One region of the Priestia sp. YIM B13551 genome, then DNA from elsewhere that is predicted to be linked to it. Evidence: riboswitches for the same ligand, from Rfam matches in the RefSeq annotation. Region 1 holds a riboswitch; each other region holds the start of a gene.
What was found. A riboswitch is a leader RNA that binds a small molecule or an ion and turns the genes downstream of it on or off. The one in region 1 is predicted to bind cobalamin.

Region 1 (2,266 bases):
TCTTCATCCGAATTGCAGAAAAACACAATTTTTTTATCGAGCGATAAGCCAAGCTCTTGAATCGCTTTAATCGCCCATATAGATTGCACAATGCCGCCTTTCATGTCTAAAATTCCCGGACCGTACAGCTTGTTTCCCTCTGTTCTTAGACTCAGCCTTCCCTTTTCCCATACCGTGTCAAAGTGACCGATAATTAAAAGCTGCTTTTCTCCTTCTCCAATCGTAAATTTCAAATGGTTTCCTACTTCTTTTTCTTCTATGATTTCGTATCCTACCCCTAACCGTTTATGAAACAGCTGCGTTAAATACATTCCACACTGATCTACTAACTCTTTACTGTAGGACGGTGATTCTTTTTTCACAAATCCAACTAAATCTTCAAGCATCTCTTGTTCGTGTTCTTTTAAATAACTAAACACGCTTTGTTCTACCATTACCTGACTCAAATCAATTCCTCCTCCAAACAACCCCTGCTGCTTGCATTAAATGCTTTTATTTATCGTACGTATAACTATGTTCTACGTTTCACATAACGACCTTAAATTATCCTTAATTATAATGGTTTTCAGACAATTTTCCATCCTTTAAATACAGATAATACTTTAACTTATTCATAACCGACCGAAAATAGCCATAAACTTCAACAAATTCATACAAAAAAGCTTCAATCTTCATCAGATTAAAGCTTTCGTTTGACTAATTGACATTTATTTTAATATTTTTCCCTTTTGACTTCACACTCACAAAAACAAACATAGACACTAAAAAAATAAACAGAATAACGCCAACCATTTCAAAGTTTACTTCGGCCCATGGGTTAAAGAAAGTGAATGCTAAATAGAATGACACACCATACGCGAGGACAACAATAACCCAGCCCATCAAGCGGGAAGCAGATTGTCCAAATTTACTCGATTCATTCACCATTTTATGTACAATCATCGAATCGATTGTATCTGTAAGCATCATACCAAACATAAACACTAGTCCTAACAAAAGCGGCGTATACTTGCCTGCGTTCCCTACAGCTAGAGACCACACGGCCGTTTGACTGACCGTTTCGGCTGCTAAAGCGAACAATGCTCCTACAAGAATAATTAAAAAAGGATTCGTTGTTCCTTTTGCGATTTTCGGAATAAACTTTCCTTTTAACCCGCTCAGCTGAAACTCTTCCTCTTTATTTTTGGTTCGAAGCAAATGATATGTGTTTAATGTCCCGATTAGAAAGAGAGAGATAATGGATACCCAAGATGCAAAATGATCGAAATACGATGGAAACGTAAAATTCTTCATCACCACGCCCAGCACTCCGGCCGTGACGGCCACCATTCCTCCGTGACCTAGTGAAAACAGCGTTCCGACCCACGGGGCAAAACGGCTGCCCATTCGCCAATTATATCGAGTCTGGCCATCAATAAAAGCTAAGTGATCTGCATCCAATCCGTGCCTGATTCCTAATAAAAAGACAAGTAAAAAAACTGATAAACCTTCCATTTCCTACACTCCTTTTTTTAAAATAAAACGTAAAAAAGCCTCAATTCTATAGAAATTGAGGATGTGTCGGCATATGAAAATAAACAGCAATTGCTCACTGCGTACCTTGATACACCGCCTCTTTCCTAGAAGAGTCAAGTGTACAGAATAGGTAGGTCTCCTGGCTTGAGATCATCATTTTCTACCGCCTTCCCCGTTTTGAGTGACGATAAGATAGAAAACTCCCTGCTTACAGTGGCTGGACCGCTCGAGATTTGCACTCGATTCCCTGTTACCTCTTACGCTATGTAAGAGCACCTAAACTGTGCGAATGATTCATTTTCTTCCTCATTATACTAGTACTTCTTACAAATGAATAGAGAAAATTCAAATAAAAAAGCCCTGCTAAGCTTTACATGCTTAGGCTTTTTAAAGCAATTAAACTACTTCTACCGTTACGTCTACGTTACCGCTGATTGCTTTTGAATACGGGCAGTATGAGTGAGCTAGGTCTACATATTTTTTCGCTGTTTCTAAATCTAAGCCTTCGATATGAGCTTCAAGCGCTACTCCAATTTTCACTCCTTGATCAGCTTTATCAGGAAGCAGCTGAACAGTAGCTTTTACTTCACTGCTTTTGATTTCTACGTTATGTTTTTTCAACATAAATTCTAACGCGCTGTTGAAACAAGCACTGTATCCAGCTGCAAACAGCTGCTCTGGGTTTGTTGCTGTTGTTGCTTCTCCACCAAGCGCTGGAGGTGTTGCAACGTCTAAGTTAAAGATGTTATCT
Region 2 (2,266 bases), on a different contig from region 1:
TCCGCTTTTTGGGTTGTAAAAAGCCACTACAAAATCTGCTTGTGCAGCTGCTTCAATTCTTTTTTCGATTAGCTCCCAAGGCGTAAGGTGGTCACTTAAACTAATCGTACAAGCATCGTGCATCACGGGCGCTCCAAGGAGAGATGCGCATGAATTAATAGCCGAAATGCCAGGAATTACTTCCATCTCTACGCCCGTTTCTTTTTTCCAGCCTTTTTCAATCAACACTTCATACACAAGGCCTGCCATTCCGTATACTCCTGCATCTCCGCTTGAAATGACAGCTACGGTTTTGCCCGCTTCAGCTTGCTTTACAGCTTCTTGTGCACGGCTTACTTCTTCGGTCATTCCCGTACTAATAATTTGCTGATTCGTTAACAGTCCTTGAATTAGTTCCACATAGGTTTTATAACCGATGATCATATCACTTTCTTGAATGGCTTCTCTTGCTCGCTGTGTAATATGTTCAAAGCTTCCCGGCCCAAATCCAATAACTAACAGTTTACCTTTCATGCTAGCTCCTCCTTTATGCGTTACTTTTTACTTTGTCAATTCCTTCTATGGAGTCACTGTTTTCCGGAGAAACGAAACCATTTTGATCACATTCATAAATAAGCGATTCCTTTATACTGCAGCCTCCTGCTAAATGCTCTTCGACAATTCGGTGAGCCACGGTTTCAGTGACCTGCTTGTACCAATCTCCTGAAGGATACACGATAGCTACAGGAGCATCTTTGCATCGTCCGTTACAGCGAGTACGCGTCGTATGAACCGTTTCATCCAAATCCAGTTCCGTCACTTTATTTCGAATAGCTTGCGTGGCTTCTTCTCCACCTTTTCTCATACAGCTGCTTCCATTACAAATCAATACGTGATGTTTTGTTCCATTTAAGTTCCACGTCGTCACACTCATTCGCTCCTTTACTAAAAAAAGCGCCTCTATCAATGATAGAGGCGCAGAAAATTCAAACTAAGTTTTTGCACTTCCACCTATATCCCGTAGGGTAAGCTTCGCATTAGAAAAAGGCTGGTTTCCTGACTTCGATTCATCACTTGATTGCGCCTTCCCGAATACAGTGGCATATGCAATCAGCTCTTCTTCACAGTGGCGGGTACCGCGCTGGCTTCACACCAGACTTCCCATTTAACGCAATGTGAACATTGCGCACCTTTTTTGCACGATATGTAGTTTTACGCTACGAGAAAAACCCGCTTCGCTAATATGCGAGCGGGTAAAACGTCAGAGTAAGAGTGTGCACGAATGCCACTTTAAGCCAACGTCTCCCTTCCCGCTCCCCGGAGAAATAGAAACTTCACAATAAAGACAGGTCTCCTGACTTGTGTATCATTCTACTTGAGAACCTTCCCGTGATTTTTTCACAGTGGTTATACTCGTTCGTCCACACTTACAGTTGCGGGGACAGTACTGGCATTTCACCAGTTTCCCTATTAAGCCTTCTTGGCATCTTTACTGTTGCTGTTTGATATATATGAACCTTTTAAACTATCAGAATAATAGAAGTAACTACCATATCATAGCGTACATTTTTTTTTATTTCAACTCTATTCTTTTCGGAAGATACAAGTATCTATAAAAAAACAAGAGCATAAAATCAGCTCTTGTTTTTTCATTATATAGCTACTAATGTTAAATGAGGATCATTATAATACACAACTTCTGAAAGAACTTTACAGCCATTTGTTTTGGCAAAAGCTTCTCTCGCCTGCTCTTCAGTTTCAAATTCAAACATTTTCATTTCTTTTCCAGCATATACCGTCAGTACCCACATGAAAAGATTCGCCTCCGATTATTGTAGTGATCGCTATATCCACATTATGCCGAAACCATTTCCTTTTGAAAACCCATTCTACAAAACTTGTCACAAGAAACTTTTAAAAATTTAAAAACATTTTAACTTCTGTAAGTGAACAAAATGTCCAAAAGGTTTAAGCAGTATTATACCTCTTTAAAAAGGTGCTTTTTTAACCAACTGTTGCTTCACTAGTAAAAAAATATATAGTATTTATTAAAAAAAGAAGCCGGACAGCCGGCTTCTTTTTTAGGAAAGGAAAGGACAGACATCACAATCCCGTCCTGCTCTTTGTTTTGCATAAAAATACACTAATTAAATATTCCTTTCTTAAAGCAGAACCATGTTCGACTGCACATAGTGATAAAGAAGCTTATACGTATGGTTTAATGAATCTTGATGCGTTCTCTCAAACGCATGAGAAGAATCAATTCCTGGACCAATTAAGCCGTGTA
Region 3 (2,266 bases), on a different contig from region 1:
GAAACATGCCGCCTAAATGGTTTAGCTGATAATAGACACAACATTCTACGATTTCGAAATGTTAGCTTTTTTAAGCTAGCATTTTTTTACGTCTAAAACCGTTATGGTCTAAATAAGCTGAAACATTAGCACAACGATAAAAAAATCGTTTATAATGAAGTCAGACTTCTTACCATAGAATAGTGAGAAGGAACGAATAGATGCTGGAGGTAACACAATGAAACAATTTACGGAAGAAAAACAATTTCGCGAACAAATTAAGAACGAAACACTAAGCGTTGGGATTTTTACGACAACGTGGTGTCCTGATTGCAAACGTTTGGATATGTTCATTGATGAAATCGTTGACGAAAATACAGATAAAGCATGGTTTAAAATTGACAAGGATGAGTTTGAAGAACTTTCTGCTGAAAACAATGTAATGGGTATTCCTTCTCTTCTTGTATATAAAAACGGTGAAAAAATTGCACACTTGCACAGTGCAAATGCTAAAACGCCTGAAGCGGTCCGTGAATTTTTAGCAACTCTTTAATTCCTTAAGCTGCGAGAGCATTCTCGCAGCTTTTTTTGTGAGAATGGCTATTTCCATTTTTCCATGAGTGGGGTATACTAGGACAAGTGAATAATCGTAAAGCAATAAGGTCTCAATTTAAAGATTGAGTGAAAAGGGAAGTCTGGTGAAAAACCAGCGCGGTCCCGCCACTGTAAGCGCTTTGTGCGTAAGTCAGGAGACCTGCCTTATTGTTAGCTGTGAAACCTTCGAGGAAGGGTGAAGCAGGGTAATGAACATACATATCAAGTATAGTGAACGGATTCTTTTCCTGCTTATCTTGACGTTACCTGCTTTGCTTTCAATTGAAAGTAAAGCTTTTTTATTTTGAAGCTGCCGGCGAGCAGTATACATAGTCAAAGCGGAAAAACGGGATAGCGCTGCTTTTTGCATGATCATTTGCTTTTTCTTTAACGTGGAGGTTTCGTATTCACAATGAACAATATATAGGGGGAGTATTTAGATGAAAAAATGGCTTTCGTATTCCATTATTGCACTGTTAGTCATCGTACTTGCTGCATGCGGTGCAGGCAGCCAAAGCAACAGTGATAAAAAAACGAAGCAAGATACGGCACAAACGTCACAAGCTGCATTTCCAGTAAAGGTAAAAGACGCGCGTGATAAAGAAATTACGTTGAAAAAACAGCCTAAGAAAATTGTTTCATTAATGCCAAGTAATACGGAGATTGTATATGCCCTTGGCCTTGAAAAAGAATTAGTCGGTGTTACAAGCAACGATGATTATCCTAAAAGCGTAAAGAAAAAAGCGCAGGTAGGAGATATGAACGTTAATGCAGAAAAAGTTATTGCTTTAAATCCTGATTTAGTGCTGGCACACGCTTCAAGTATGGGCGTTTCGGATGAAGTATTTAAACAAATTGAAAGTGCGGGTATTCCGGTATTTGTTGTAAAAGATTCAACAACGTTTGATACGGTTTATGATTCTATTACGCAAATCGGTAAATTAACAGGTAAAACAAAAGAAGCTAATCAAACAATTAAAGACATGAAAGAAAAAGTAGCTTCAATTGAGAAAAAAGCAAAAACGATTTCAAAAGAAGATCGTAAAAAAGTATGGATAGAGGTATCAGGAGCTCCTGAGATTTATACAACAGGAAAAGGTACGTTCATGAACGAAATGCTTACTATGATCGGTGCTGATAACGTAGCGGGTAGTGAAAAGGGTTGGGTTAAGTTTTCTGAAGAGCAAGTTGTTAAGTTAAACCCTGACGTTATTATCGCAACGTATGATGCAGACAAAAATGAGATTATGAAGCGTCCCGCTTGGAGCAGCATGACTGCTGTAAAAGAGGGTAACATCGAGAAGGTTGATCAAAACAAAATCAACCGCTTAGGACCTCGTATTGTAGATGGCTTAGAGGACTTAGCAAAAGCAGTATACCCTGAGGTGTACAATAAATAAGAAGAGGGACCATATTCCAGTTCGAATTGAAAAGGGGATTGGTCCCTTTTCACATCTTAAAATTGAAGAACGGCCTGAGCTTTTAATCATGAAAACCGAGACTTCTTATAAAACATACAGCTCAGGGGTTTTAGGAACAGGTATTACGGAAACGGACACCTTTTACAATCGATTTGTTCACAAAGACTATTATTCAGATACTCCTTCTATGGAGTATGAGCAATATTTGATGAAAGAAAATGTACGCCATGAGCAAATCGTAGGGTTGATGACAGCCGTTTGGTTAAAAGAAA

Region 2: it holds a riboswitch for cobalamin, as region 1 does, so the genes downstream of both, ACFX4N_RS01375 ((2Fe-2S) ferredoxin domain-containing protein) here and ACFX4N_RS25095 (HoxN/HupN/NixA family nickel/cobalt transporter) in region 1, are expected to answer to the same signal.
Region 3: it holds a riboswitch for cobalamin, as region 1 does, so the genes downstream of both, ACFX4N_RS04615 (ABC transporter substrate-binding protein) here and ACFX4N_RS25095 (HoxN/HupN/NixA family nickel/cobalt transporter) in region 1, are expected to answer to the same signal.

The regions. Positions count from the first base shown of each region.
Region 1 covers NZ_JBHZOX010000007.1:61,913-64,178, reverse strand. The annotation lists gene ACFX4N_RS25100 (M20 family metallopeptidase) at 1-467, opposite strand, end outside; gene ACFX4N_RS25095 (HoxN/HupN/NixA family nickel/cobalt transporter) at 697-1,494, opposite strand; cobalamin riboswitch at 1,628-1,810, opposite strand; gene ACFX4N_RS25090 (organic hydroperoxide resistance protein) at 1,912-2,266, opposite strand, start outside.
Region 2 covers NZ_JBHZOX010000001.1:264,722-266,987, reverse strand. The annotation lists gene cobJ (precorrin-3B C(17)-methyltransferase) at 1-513, opposite strand, end outside; gene ACFX4N_RS01375 ((2Fe-2S) ferredoxin domain-containing protein) at 527-907, opposite strand; cobalamin riboswitch at 1,009-1,188, opposite strand; cobalamin riboswitch at 1,307-1,485, opposite strand; gene ACFX4N_RS01370 (hypothetical protein) at 1,632-1,790, opposite strand; gene ACFX4N_RS01365 (M42 family metallopeptidase) at 2,142-2,266, opposite strand, start outside.
Region 3 covers NZ_JBHZOX010000001.1:888,082-890,347, reverse strand. The annotation lists gene ACFX4N_RS04625 (YpjP family protein) at 1-29, shown strand, start outside; gene ACFX4N_RS04620 (thioredoxin family protein) at 218-532, shown strand; cobalamin riboswitch at 623-755, shown strand; gene ACFX4N_RS04615 (ABC transporter substrate-binding protein) at 1,014-1,973, shown strand; gene ACFX4N_RS04610 (adenosylcobinamide amidohydrolase) at 2,062-2,266, shown strand, end outside.